DNA from 3 places in the Heyndrickxia sp. MSNUG genome. Region 3 is predicted to be linked to each of the others. Evidence: a T-box and tRNA genes for the amino acid it is inferred to sense, from the RefSeq annotation. Region 3 holds a T-box; the other regions hold tRNA genes.
What was found. The T-box of region 3 lies ahead of argS (arginine--tRNA ligase). A T-box ahead of a tRNA ligase gene usually reads a tRNA of that ligase, here a tRNA-Arg.
Positions count from the first base shown of each region.

Region 1: it encodes a tRNA-Arg, which carries the amino acid that the T-box ahead of argS (arginine--tRNA ligase) is inferred to sense. The anticodon was not compared.
Region 2: it encodes a tRNA-Arg, which carries the amino acid that the T-box ahead of argS (arginine--tRNA ligase) is inferred to sense. The anticodon was not compared.

Region 1 covers NZ_CP150978.1:4,210,223-4,214,470, reverse strand. The annotation lists gene whiA (DNA-binding protein WhiA) at 1-908, shown strand, start outside; gene AABM38_RS21310 (HPr family phosphocarrier protein) at 933-1,190, shown strand; gene clpP (ATP-dependent Clp endopeptidase proteolytic subunit ClpP) at 1,234-1,839, opposite strand; tRNA gene AABM38_RS21300 (tRNA-Arg) at 2,165-2,236, shown strand; gene AABM38_RS21295 (YciI family protein) at 2,874-3,248, shown strand; gene rpoN (RNA polymerase factor sigma-54) at 3,605-4,248, shown strand, end outside.
Region 2 covers NZ_CP150978.1:3,508,749-3,512,996, reverse strand. The annotation lists gene rph (ribonuclease PH) at 1-712, shown strand, start outside; gene AABM38_RS17725 (XTP/dITP diphosphatase) at 727-1,332, shown strand; gene AABM38_RS17720 (metallophosphoesterase) at 1,302-1,850, shown strand; tRNA gene AABM38_RS17715 (tRNA-Arg) at 1,973-2,049, shown strand; gene ilvE (branched-chain-amino-acid transaminase) at 2,453-3,358, shown strand; T-box leader at 3,368-3,624, shown strand; gene ilvB (acetolactate synthase large subunit) at 3,925-4,248, shown strand, end outside.
Region 3 covers NZ_CP150978.1:2,483,335-2,487,582, forward strand. The annotation lists gene AABM38_RS12365 (RNA polymerase sigma factor) at 1-486, shown strand, start outside; gene AABM38_RS12370 (hypothetical protein) at 470-1,375, shown strand; gene AABM38_RS12375 (GNAT family N-acetyltransferase) at 1,423-1,905, shown strand; T-box leader at 1,948-2,160, shown strand; gene argS (arginine--tRNA ligase) at 2,202-3,899, shown strand; gene AABM38_RS12385 (HesB/YadR/YfhF family protein) at 4,033-4,248, opposite strand, start outside.

The sequences.
Region 1 (4,248 bases), 1.7 Mb from region 3:
TTGATACAAAGGGCTGCTGCTCCATAGCGGAACTTTCCGCCCTGATCAGGATGAATGGTTCCCTTTCCTTCTCAAATCGTAAGCTCATCGTAGACATTCAGACTGAAAATGCTGCCATTGCACGGCGGATCTATACCCTGATCAAAAAAAGCTATCAGGTCCAGGTAGAACTGCTTGTCCGCAAAAAAATGCGGCTGAAAAAGAATAATGTTTATATTGTCCGCTTGAAGGAATCGGCCCGAGAAATTCTGGAGGATTTGAAGATTTTAGGAGAAGGCTTTGAAATCATTCATGATATTTCCCAAGAACTAGTGAAAAAGAAATGTTGTAAGCGTTCTTATCTTAGAGGTGCATTCCTTGCCGGAGGTTCCGTCAATAACCCGGAGACTTCTTCCTACCATTTGGAGATTGCATCCATGTACCAGGAGCATAATGAATCGTTATGTGAATTGATGAATACTTTTGGACTGAACAGCAAAACGCTCGAACGGAAGAAAGGATTTATCACCTATTTAAAAGAGGCGGAAAAAATTACAGAGTTTCTGAACATTGTCGGCGGACATAATGCGTTGATGAGATTCGAGGATATCCGGATTGTCCGGGATATGAGAAACTCGGTTAATCGCCTGGTGAATTGTGAAACTGCTAACTTGAACAAGACGATTGGCGCAGCTCTTCGTCAGGTTGAAAATATTCGTTATATCCGGGATACGGTAGGTCTGCACATTTTACCGGATAAGCTAAGGGAGATCGCCCAGCTTCGGGTCGATTACCAGGATGTTACGTTGAAAGAGCTCGGGGAGATGGTTACCGGCGGTGCCATCAGTAAATCAGGAATCAATCACCGGCTGAGAAAGATCGATGAAATCGCAGACAAACTGCGAGCCGGACAGATCATAAATAAATAGAGGGTTAGAGGAGGAAATAACAAAATGGTAGAAAAACAGGTTGAAGTGAAGTTGAAAACTGGTTTACAAGCTCGCCCGGCAGCATTGTTTGTACAGGAAGCGAACCGCTTCTCATCCGATATTTTCCTTGAGAAGGATGGGAAAAAGGTAAATGCGAAGAGCATCATGGGATTGATGAGCCTTGCCGTAAGTGCCGGTGCATCTGTAAACTTAATCGCGGAAGGCAATGATGAAGAGGAAGCTTTGGAAAAGCTTGCTGAATATATCCAAAAAGAAAATTAATCAAAAAACTCGTTCCCTTTAAAGGAACGAGTTTTTTTAAAAATTACTTATCTTTCTTTTCTTCAAGCACGTTGCGTGTAATGATTTGGTCTACTAGACCATATTCTTTTGCACGCTCAGCTGTCATGAAGTTATCGCGGTCTGTATCCTTAGCGATTACGTCAAGAGGCTGGCCAGTGCGCTCAGAAAGGATGGTATTCAATTTTTCACGAAGGAAAAGAATGCGCTTAGCAGCGATTTCAATTTCAGTCGCTTGACCTTGGGCACCGCCAAGTGGCTGGTGAATCATGACTTCACTGTTTGGAAGGGCATAACGCTTCCCTTTAGTTCCAGCAGCAAGTAAGAATGCACCCATTGATGCAGCCATACCGATACAGATTGTTTGTACATCCGGTCTGATGAACTGCATTGTATCGTAGATTGCCATACCGGCAGTGATGCTGCCGCCAGGGCTATTGATGTAGATGGATATGTCTTTTTCTGGGTTTTCAGCTTCCAGGAATAATAGCTGGGCTACGATTGAATTGGAGACATGGTCATCAATCCCGCTTCCTAGCATAATGATGCGATCCTTTAAAAGGCGGGAATAAATGTCATATGCCCGTTCGCCACGATTCGTTTGTTCAATAACTGTAGGAATCAAGTTCATGTTTGTTTTCCTCCTTTAGCATAAAGATCTTCAGTGCCATGTAACGGCAGTAAGCAAGCTGGCAGTAATTGGTTTGTTTGCCAGAATAGCTATGTATTTTAATGATACACGCATGGTCAATAAAGGTCAAACGAATCGCTTACAAAGCCTTTAGAAACTGTTCGACAATAAATTTGATCATTTTGACCAATTAACTCTACCGTATCCATCTTACCCATGATTGCACATTTTAAACAAAAAATCAGTCTTGCAAAGCCAATGAATCTACCCTATAATAGGTAAGCGTAACGCTAACTTGGTTAAGCGGTACAACTATTAAAAATAGGCCCTCGTGGTGCAACGGATAGCACGTAAGATTCCGGTTCTTGAGATGTGGGTTCGATTCCTGCCGAGGGCGCTTATATTTTCGTTAGTTTGCAGTGCCTCTGCGTTCTATTATGAACGTGGGGGCATTTTTTTTGCGTTATTTTACCGTTAGAAAAACCACGATATTACCACGTAAATATATAGCCAGCCTTACGAATCTTTTCGAAGGGGGCTCTTCTATGCGGCGCAGAAAAGGCGTTACTAATCCCTTAGCTCGAGCGCTAGACACTATTCCAACAACTACTCAGAATAAATCAGTAACCTTTAACGACGCAGTTAATGAATTTTTTTCCTATTGTTGACTTTCGAGCGAAACCGTTAAGTATTATCAGAAGAAGTGAATGCAAACGGTTAGTGCTTACGTAGATCTTGATATTCCTGTAACGGACATCTGAAAAATCAATACAAATCATATCCAGAATCCAGAGGGCAACTACGGCAGAATGTTACGTAGCCAGGGCGAATTTTGAATGCTTGAGGGAGAACATATTTGAATACATGCTCGTGAATATAAATGACGAAAAACAATGGATGCGTTTTTCCTTAAAGGAGAATGGCAACTTTTTATGGAAATAAAGAGAAGGTAATAAAAAAATCTAGAAGAACGGCTGTTGATATAAACAATTTTCAATAGATACAAAAATCTGAGTGATCTAGGAGAGATGATAATGATATTTTTATGTATGGGCTATTTCAACCCTGAAAAAATGGATGCACGCCCAAGGGCAGAGATTGATGCCGTTATGAGTGAATGCCAGCCTGTCGTTGAGAATTTTTATGAAAGCGGTAAGGTGCTGATTGATGCTGGTCTGGAGTCAGAGACCAAAAGCTTACGCCGTGTAAACGGTAAGGTTATCGTAACAGATGGTCCGTTTACAGAAACGAAAGAGCTGATCGGCAGCATATTTATTTTTGAAGCAGAGGGAATGGATGAGGCGATCCAGCTAGCCTCTCTGCATCCGACAACACAAATCAGCAGAGGGGAAGAGTTTGGCTGGCGTATTGAAATCCGTCCTGTTCATTACTTTAAGAATGATAAATGAGTTACCATAAAGGATGTTGCCTAGTAATCAATAATGGAGTACATCCTAGTGTAAGCATATTTTTACCTATGATTTTCGTTTTGTTAGGATTAATATTTGCTTTAATTGGGATTAAAGCTTAGGTCAAAGTTAGTCTTGTTTTGAGGAATGTTTTAGGTGTTTCTCTTTCATTATTTTTAATGTGGGTTCGATTCCTGCCGAGGGCGCTGCCAAAACCTCTTGTCTGATTTTAGGCAAGGGGTTTTTTCTTATTTCGATTTGACCAAAGCATTATGGCCAATTTTGAAAGCGATGCCAAATTCTTTCCATACACCAATGTCTATTTATCATGTAAAATAAGTGCAGGGGTGATTTAGATGGATCTTAAAGCCGGATTATGGCAGAAGCAGACATTAAAATTGGCAATGACTCAAGAGCTTTCTCAGGCGATTGCGCTTTTGCAGTACTCTGCTCAGGAGCTTGCTGCTTTTCTTGAAGCTAAATCAATGGAAAATCCCCTGATTCAAGTTGACTTTAAAAATATCACTACTTTTGATTCAAGTATGGACCGCACGAGAAAGACGTTGAAAAAGACTTTCGAGCGTGATCAGAAAAACCTGATTGAGCAAATTGGCTCGAGTGAAAGCGAGACTCTCGAAAACTATCTCCTTTCACAATTAAATCTGCTTCATGTTACACCTGAAGAAAAACAAATTTTACATGTATTAATTGAAACGATAGATGAAAACGGTTACCTGAAGGATGACCTTACAAAAAGACTGAACCAGCCAGAAGAAGCCGTAAATTCAGTGCTGAAAAAACTAAAGGCCCTGGATCCAGCGGGAATCGCCGCTCGGGACCTTCAAGAGTGCCTGCTCCTTCAACTGGAGCGTAAGAACCCAACACCAGAAAATGAGCTATCCAAAAGGATCATCGCTGAACACTTCCTGCTTTTTGCCGAGAAAAAGTGGAAAGCACTGGCGAAAATGCTGAGTATTGATATAAAGGACATCCAAAAAGT
Region 2 (4,248 bases), 1.0 Mb from region 3:
TATTGAAACAGATTATTTAAAGCATCCAGAGGGCTCTGTATTGATTTCTGTAGGTGATACAAAGGTCATTTGTACTGCCAGCATAGAGGATCGAGTTCCGCCATTTATGCGCGGAGAAGGAAAGGGTTGGATTACGGCAGAATACTCCATGCTCCCGCGTGCTACGGAGCAAAGGAATATTAGAGAAGCGGCTAAGGGCAAAATTTCCGGAAGGACTATGGAAATCCAGCGCTTGATTGGAAGAGCCTTGAGAGCCGTTGTAAATCTTGAGGCAATCGGGGAGCGTACAGTCTGGATTGATTGTGATGTCATTCAGGCAGATGGCGGAACACGCACTGCTTCCATTACAGGAGCATATGTTGCGATGGCCATGGCTCTTTACAGGCTTAGCAAGCAGAAAAAACTCTCTGGTTTCCCTCTAACCGATTTCCTGGCTGCAACCAGTGTTGGCATCCTGGAGAATGGTCAGCCAGTTGTAGATTTGAATTATGTTGAGGATTCTAAGGCAAATGTAGACATGAATGTCGTCATGACTGGGAATGGCGAATTTGTTGAGCTGCAGGGTACAGGAGAAGAGGCAACTTTTTCATACAGCCAGCTTCAGGAACTGCTGAAATCTGCACAGGAAGGGATCATGGAGCTTTTTGAAATGCAGAAGGAAGCTCTTGGAGAAGAATTGGCAGCGAAGATTGCGAGTGCCAAAAAGAGATAGGGGGAGATCTCAAGATGAATACAGTAATAATTGCAACGAAAAACATTGGAAAAGCTAAGGATTTTGAGAAGCTTTTTCTGCCAATGGGAATGACAGTAAAAACGCTTCTTGATTATCCAGAGCTCGAAGACGTTGATGAGACGGGTACTACATTTGAGGAGAATGCTGTTTTAAAAGCAGAGACAATCTCAAAGGTGCTCGGCGTCATGGTCATTGGGGATGATTCTGGCCTGGAAGTGGACGCGCTTGAAGGACGTCCAGGCGTTTATTCTGCAAGATATGCAGGAATTGAAAAAAATGATGAAGCGAACATCGACAAAGTTCTCGCTGAACTTCAGGATGTGCCAGAAAACGAGCGGACTGCCAGATTTTGCTGTGCCTTGGCAATGGCCGAACCTGGGAAGGAAACGGTAACTGTATTTGGTACTTGTGAAGGACATATCCTTCTTGAACGAAGAGGCTCTAATGGCTTTGGCTATGACCCTGTGTTTTTTGTTGAGTCAGAAGGGAAGGCAATGGCTGAGCTGACTTCTGAAGAGAAAAACGAGATCAGCCACAGGGCAAAAGCGATCAATCAGCTTGAAAAGTCATTAAAGGATCGGCAACAAAGCGATGTGTAAGATTCCTGATTGTCAGTGACAGTCATGGTTCTGGGGAATTGCTTGAGGGAATCGAGAAGTGTCATGGACAGGATGCGGATTTAATGATTCACTGTGGGGATTCAGAACTTGCTGAAGATGACGGAGCAATAAAAAATTTCAGATCCGTCAGGGGAAACTGCGATTTTCTCGGAAACTTTCCTGATGAAGATCTTCATGTGATAAATGGACTGAAAATCTTTGTTACCCATGGGCATCTTTACTCAGTCAAATCGACTCTTGGAAATTTATTTTATAAGGCTAAAGAACTTCGGGCAGATATTGTTTGTTTTGGCCATTCGCATATATTGGGTGCTGAAATGGTAGATGATGTCCTCTTTATTAATCCCGGCAGCATCAGGCTGCCGCGGACAAGGAAGGAAAGGACCTATGTCATACTTGAACTCAAAGATGGAAAGGCAATACTCCAAATCCATGACTATGGAAATGGAGAAATGGCTGAACTAAGACAGGAATTTACCCTTCCCAAAAATGCATAAAAGAACTATAATATTTTTTTGAGGGGAGAATTAATTACTCCCCCTCAAAAAAAGTTTAATTTATTTATTGACATTTAGTTGTTTGGCTAATATAATAAATCTTGTCTTTAAAAAACATATTTGTCCCAGTAGCTCAGCTGGATAGAGCACACGCCTTCTAAGCGTGCGGTCGGGAGTTCGAATCTCTCCTGGGACGCCACTTAAACTACATACCTTAACTCACCTTGCTGCAAGGTGAGTTTTTTTTATTTTTCTAGAGTCTTAAAAATATCAGATCTCATTCGTATTAACTTCGCAGTTAACTCCTTCAAGATAAAATCCTCTATTTTTTAAAAAAAATTTTCCTTTTTATAAATGTGAATATATCAACAATGTAAGCGGATACAAATAAACTAATTAATCAAAATTATCAAACAATTTTGAAAAACCCTGTTGACGCTGGTTCATTTTGGGCGTAAGATAATCCTCAAATAAAAAAAACAAGTTGGCTGCAGCCAGAATGAAAGACAGTTTTATTTCAATTTCCGATTGTGTAAAATTGTATTTTTTTAAATTTAAATTTTAACTATTTAAAGCGTCTAATCATTAAAGGAGTGTTATTTGTGCCCGATCAATGGATTTACTTAAACGGTGAGTTTGTCACCAAGGAAAATGCTAAAGTTTCTGTATATGATCATGGTTTTCTATACGGAGACGGTGTTTTTGAAGGAATTCGGGTATACAGCGGCAATATATTCAGGATGGAAGAACATATGGACCGACTATATCGGTCGGCAAAATCAATTATGCTGAATATGCCCCACTCTAAAGAAGAGTTCACTCATCTGGTTGTAGAAACAGTGGAACGGAATCGATTAAGAGATGCCTATATCAGAGTCGTCGTTTCAAGAGGAGTCGGCGATCTAGGCTTAGACCCGTATAAATGTCCTCACGCTAATGTAGTCATTATCGTAGAACCACTTGCGATCTTCCCGAAGGAATTGTATGAGCGAGGGCTCGATATTGTGACAGTTGCAACGAGGAGGAACAGGCCAGACGTTCTTAGCCCAAAAGTTAAATCACTTAATTATTTAAACAATGTCCTAGTAAGGATTGAAGCCCATCTCGCAAATGTCAGTGAGGCACTCATGCTGAATGACCAAGGATATGTTGCTGAGGGCTCAGCAGATAATGTTTTTATTATCAGAGGGAATACATTCCTCACCCCTCCAGGTTATGTAGGGGCATTAGAAGGAATTACAAGAAATGCAGTCATTGAAATCGCTGGCAATCTTGGGTATGAGGTGAAGGAGGAACCATTTACCCGGCACGATGTTTACACTGCGGATGAGGTATTCCTCACTGGAACCGCCGCAGAAGTCATTGCAGTTGTAAAAGTAGATGGCAGAGTCATTGGAGAGGGAACCCCAGGAAAGCACACGAAGAACATCTTGCGTGAGTTCCGGGCAAAGGTTGTGGCGGAAGGCGTTCAGGTTTATCAGGAAGAAGAAGCACATCAAGTCAGCTAGCTTCATAAGGACAAAGCGAAGACAGGGACAAGTAATTTTTTGCGATAAGCATGGACAGAGAGCCGGGAATGCTGAGAACCGGTGATGCCGCATAAAATGAACTCACCCTGGAGCGCCGGTTTGAAAGGGATTCCCAGTAAAACCGGCCGAGTGTCGATCACACTCGTTATCAAAATCGGCAGCAGATGCTGTCACGAGCGCACGCATTCATGCGTGAAGAAGGGTGGTACCGTGGAACAGGAGACAAAGCCTATTCCATCCCTTTGCCTGGTCTTTCCAGGCATATGGAGATGGAATAGGCTTTTTTATATTGTTGTCCAGCTCCAGCGCCTAACCCCTCGAGTCGCTTCGGTCCGCCCAATGAAGTCAAAGAACGACTTCACCGGTCGGCCCTCCAGCGCTTGTCGGGGCTGACCAAGGCGGTTGCGCTTTTATTATGAAGAAAGCTCTTATCTAGAATGGTTACCTTAGAGTAATTTCAGCCAATGAAAAGAACCTGGAAAAATAACATCATGATTAGAGCGATTTTGAAATCGAAAACAAACTAGTAGGGGGGATTCGTAAAAATGGTGCAGGAAGCTGCCTTGAAGGAAAAGAAACCGCTGGCCACTGGTCTCAGCGGCGCTGATTTACTTTTGAAAGCTTTGGAGAGGGAAAACGTTGAAGTCATTTTTGGCTATCCAGGAGGAGCTGTCCTCCCGATTTATGACAAACTCTATGATTCTAAAATTCTTCATGTCCTGCCAAGGCATGAACAAGGCGGGATCCACGCAGCGGAGGGATATGCGCGAATAAGCGGGAAGCCAGGAGTGGTGATTGCGACTTCGGGGCCAGGTGCAACAAATATTATTACTGGCCTGGCAGATGCAATGATGGATTCTTTGCCTCTC
Region 3 (4,248 bases):
TATGAAGACATTTATCGTTTTATCCTGTTCATGATTGGAGACCGGCAATGCTGTGAAGACTTTGTCCATGACACTTTTGTGCGGGCTTATACATCGTTTGACCGCTTCGAAAACAGGTCAAATGAGAAAACGTGGCTATTCAGTATCGCGAAGCACCTGGTTATGGATGAAATACGAAAGCGAAGGCGGAGAAGGATTTTTGCTGCTTTTATCACAGATAAAGACATCCCATCTCCATTTGATATGGAGCAATATGTGGCAAACCGTGATGCCGTGGAACGAATGCTTGTTGCTATTCAATTGCTTAAACCCGAATATCGTCTGGTCATAACCTTGAAGAAAATTGAAGAATGTTCGACAAAAGAAATTACTGAAATCCTTGGCTGGTCCGATACAAAGGTACGAAAGACATTATCGAGGGCAATAGCAGCTTTAAAAAAAATGGATGTTTTAAAAGGAGGCAGTCAAATTGAACAATCATTTTGATGAAAATTGGAAGATTCTAAAGCAAGTCAAACCACCTGCATCCAAAAAAGAAGCCATTCGTAACCGGATCACCCATTCAATAAGTAATAAAACAAAGGAAAGAACTGTTTTAAGAATCTTTGAATGGAAAAATGTAATGCTTACGAGTCTATTTTTATTGATTTCAGCAGGTATTCTATTCCAATTGCAATACAACTATCAAAAGAAGGAAGCACCAGATTCCTCTGCAAGCAAGAACGCTCAATTCACATGGAATGCAGCCAAAATTTATGGTGAGGAATCTGAAGATGGCTATGCGTTTTTTAAAGAGGGAAGCTCCATACCAGTTGGTTATGCAGATATAGTAACAGAAGAAGAACAAAAAAAAATAACCAGCACAGGTGCAATGTATGTGGAAAAGGAACTGGAACATTTCCCTTATCCCACAACCCTCTATATAGAACATGTGAAAATGACAGATGTTTCACTGCGGTACCATTTCTTCGTTAAAGCTGAGAATAAAACAACGCATTTCAGTTTTGACTTTCCAAAGCTTGAATATGCGGAAATATTTAATTTTATCGCTACATTGAAGTATAAGAATCAAAAGCCATACATCCATGATGAACAGCTTTATGCTACACATGGATATGACACTCTCCCTTTCCCTGTTGGATTGAACCCTGTAGAGAAGAATGGCCACACTGAAAAATACATTTGGGAAAATGCAAGTTTGAAGGAATACAATAAATACCTGAATAAAATTAGATCTACAGGTGAATGGGAGGAAAAATCAATGGGGGATTCATCTCATATTTTCACTTCCGTAACTGGATATGAAGTGGTAAAAATAACACTGAATGGAAAGAGGATCAGCTACGAATTTACTTATCCAGAGCAGGGTGAATAAGCTGCGTTTTCGCAGCAGCTCTTATCTTAAAAATGGAGGAAAATGCAATGGTTAATATAGTATCTGTAACCCAGGGAGAAGAAGATACACTACATCATTTAATGCAATTTTATATATATGAGTTTACGGTTTTTCAGGATATTAAAATTGAACGAAATGGGAAATATACGCCTTTCGACTTGATGCCTTACTGGACAGAACCGAATTTGCATGCATTCTTTATAGTTCATGAAAACGAACTTGCAGGCTTTTCGTTAGTAGAAAGCGGTAGTGAAGATCAGCCACATATCATTCGGGAATTTTTCATTTTGAGGAAATTTTACCGCAGGGGATTTGGAAAAGCAGCAGCAGTTAAGCTCTTTGACATGTTTCAAGGAAAATGGAGCATCACGCAAATTGAAAAGAATGAACCGGCAAAAGCCTTCTGGAGAAAGATTATTCGTGAGTACACAGGCGGTAACTACACAGAAAGGTCCGATAACCGCAAAAGGTCTATTCAGGAATTTGATACGGCATTAATCCTAAAATAATGGTTGCAAATCTTAAGTACAGTTGCATATAATGGTAAAAATATCTAATCGATGAAAAAGAGAGTAGTTATTCAATGTCTGCTGCAGCGAGCCGGGGATGATGGGAGCCTGGTGAGACAGAATAATGAAGCGCACTTTTGAGATGCCTGCCTGAAATCAGTAGGGCAAGCCGGAGAGCTTCCGTTATCAATGCAAGCAGGTTCCTTTTATGGAACAATTAGGGTGGTACCGCGGGATTTAACTCTCGTCTCTTTTAAAGAGACGGGAGTTTTTTATTTTATTTGGGAGGTCTTGGGATGATGTATATAAAGAAGTATGCAGAAGTCATCGTATCCGGGTTAGATGATAAGCTTACGATCCAGGAAGTAGAGCGTCTGATTGAAAAACCTAGATTTATAAATCAGGGTGATCTGGCTTTCCCATGTTTTCAGCTTGCAAAGATTATGCGTAAGGCTCCTTCAAAAATTGCGGAAGAACTCAGTCAAAGATTGCAAGGCGTGAGCATGGACCTTTTTGAAAAAGTGGAACCAGCAGGCGGTTTTGTGAATGTGTTTTTAAATAAAACCAGTGTTGCTCAAGATGTTTTGAATAATATTATTGAGCAAAAAGAACATTATGGTGATTTTTCAATAGGACAAAATGGTATTGTTGCTATTGATATGTCCTCCCCAAACATCGCAAAGCCATTTTCAATGGGGCACCTTCGGTCAACAGTGATTGGTCATGCAATCGCTCTAATACTAGAGAAAACTGGCTACAAGCCAGTTAAAATCAATCACTTAGGGGATTGGGGAACACAATTCGGAAAACTGATCACTGCTTACAGGCTGTGGGGTTCCGAAGAAACAGTGAAGAAGAATCCATTCAAAGAATTACTGGCCCTATATATAAAATTTCATGTGGAAGCAGAAGTTAATCCCGAACTAGAACAGACCGGCCGCGACTGGTTTAAAAGACTGGAAGATGGTGACGAAACCGCATTGCAGCTATGGAAATGGTTTAGAGATGAATCACTGAAGGAATTCTCAAAGATATATCATTTGATGGGGATTGAATTTGATTCATTTGCTGGGGAAGCCTTCTACAATGATAAAATGGATGAAATCGTTGAGCATCTGGAAAAAAGCAAACTTTTAGAGGAATCTGCTGGAGCACAGGTAGTTATGCTTAAAGAAGAAGAGCTTCCTCCATGCCTGATAAAAAAATCAGATGGTGCCACTTTGTACGCAACCAGGGATCTGGCAGCGGCTAAGTACCGGTTTGATCAATATCAATTCGTGAAATCTTTATATGTAGTAGGAAATGAGCAAAGCCTCCATTTTAAACAGCTAAAGGCAGTACTGGCAAAAATGAATTTTGACTGGAGTAATCATTTGGTTCACATTCCATTCGGCATGATCCTGAAGGATGGAAAGAAAATGTCGACCCGGAAAGGCAAAGTGGTTTTATTAGAAGAAGTTCTGAATGAATCGATTCAGTTAGCATTGAAAAATATCGAAGAAAAGAATCCATCACTGCCTGCAAAGGAAGAAACAGCAAAAATGGTTGGTACAGGCGCCATCATGTTCCATGACCTAAAAAACTTCCGTATGAATGATATAGAGTTCTCTCTGGAGGATATGCTTAAGGTGGAAGGCGAAACTGGTCCATACGTCCAATATACAAACGCTCGCGCACAATCAATTTTGCGAAAAGCGGCATGGAGCGGCAATCTTGAAGAGTTCCGGTTGAACGGGGAAGCAGAATGGCCTGTCATTATTGATCTTCTCAATTTTCCGGCAGCAATCTGTCGTGCTGCTGAAAAATACGATCCCTCACTAATCGCAAAATATGTCCTTGATCTCGCACAAGCCTTTAATAAATATTACGGGGAAGTCCGCATCCTTGAAGAAAACGATGAAAAAGAATCAAGACTGGCACTTGTATATGCAGTCAGCATTGTACTCGAGGAAGGTTTGCGATCGCTGGGAATCAAAGCACCGAAGGAAATGTAGCGGAAAATTAAGAGCCTCAGACAATCGCTGAGGCTCCGATTTTGATAAAAACTTTTTCCTGGTAAGAACTTTTTTTAAACAGTGCAATAGCATTTAATATTTAGAAAGTATTAACCAAAACACTTTCAACTCCTTAATGGAGCTCCTCATACAAAGCGAATATTTCTTGTTCTGTATCGCTGTACTTGATTTCAACATTAGTTTCTTCAAAGAACCATGTATCATTGGACTCGACAAAAAAGGTAATTCCATCAATCTCTTGCTGTTGGGCAGCAATAGACGGAGTTTCCCGAGCGAATGCAAGGCTGTACCCTTTGTTCTTGTCACCAAACCCGGCATATTGAGGGTA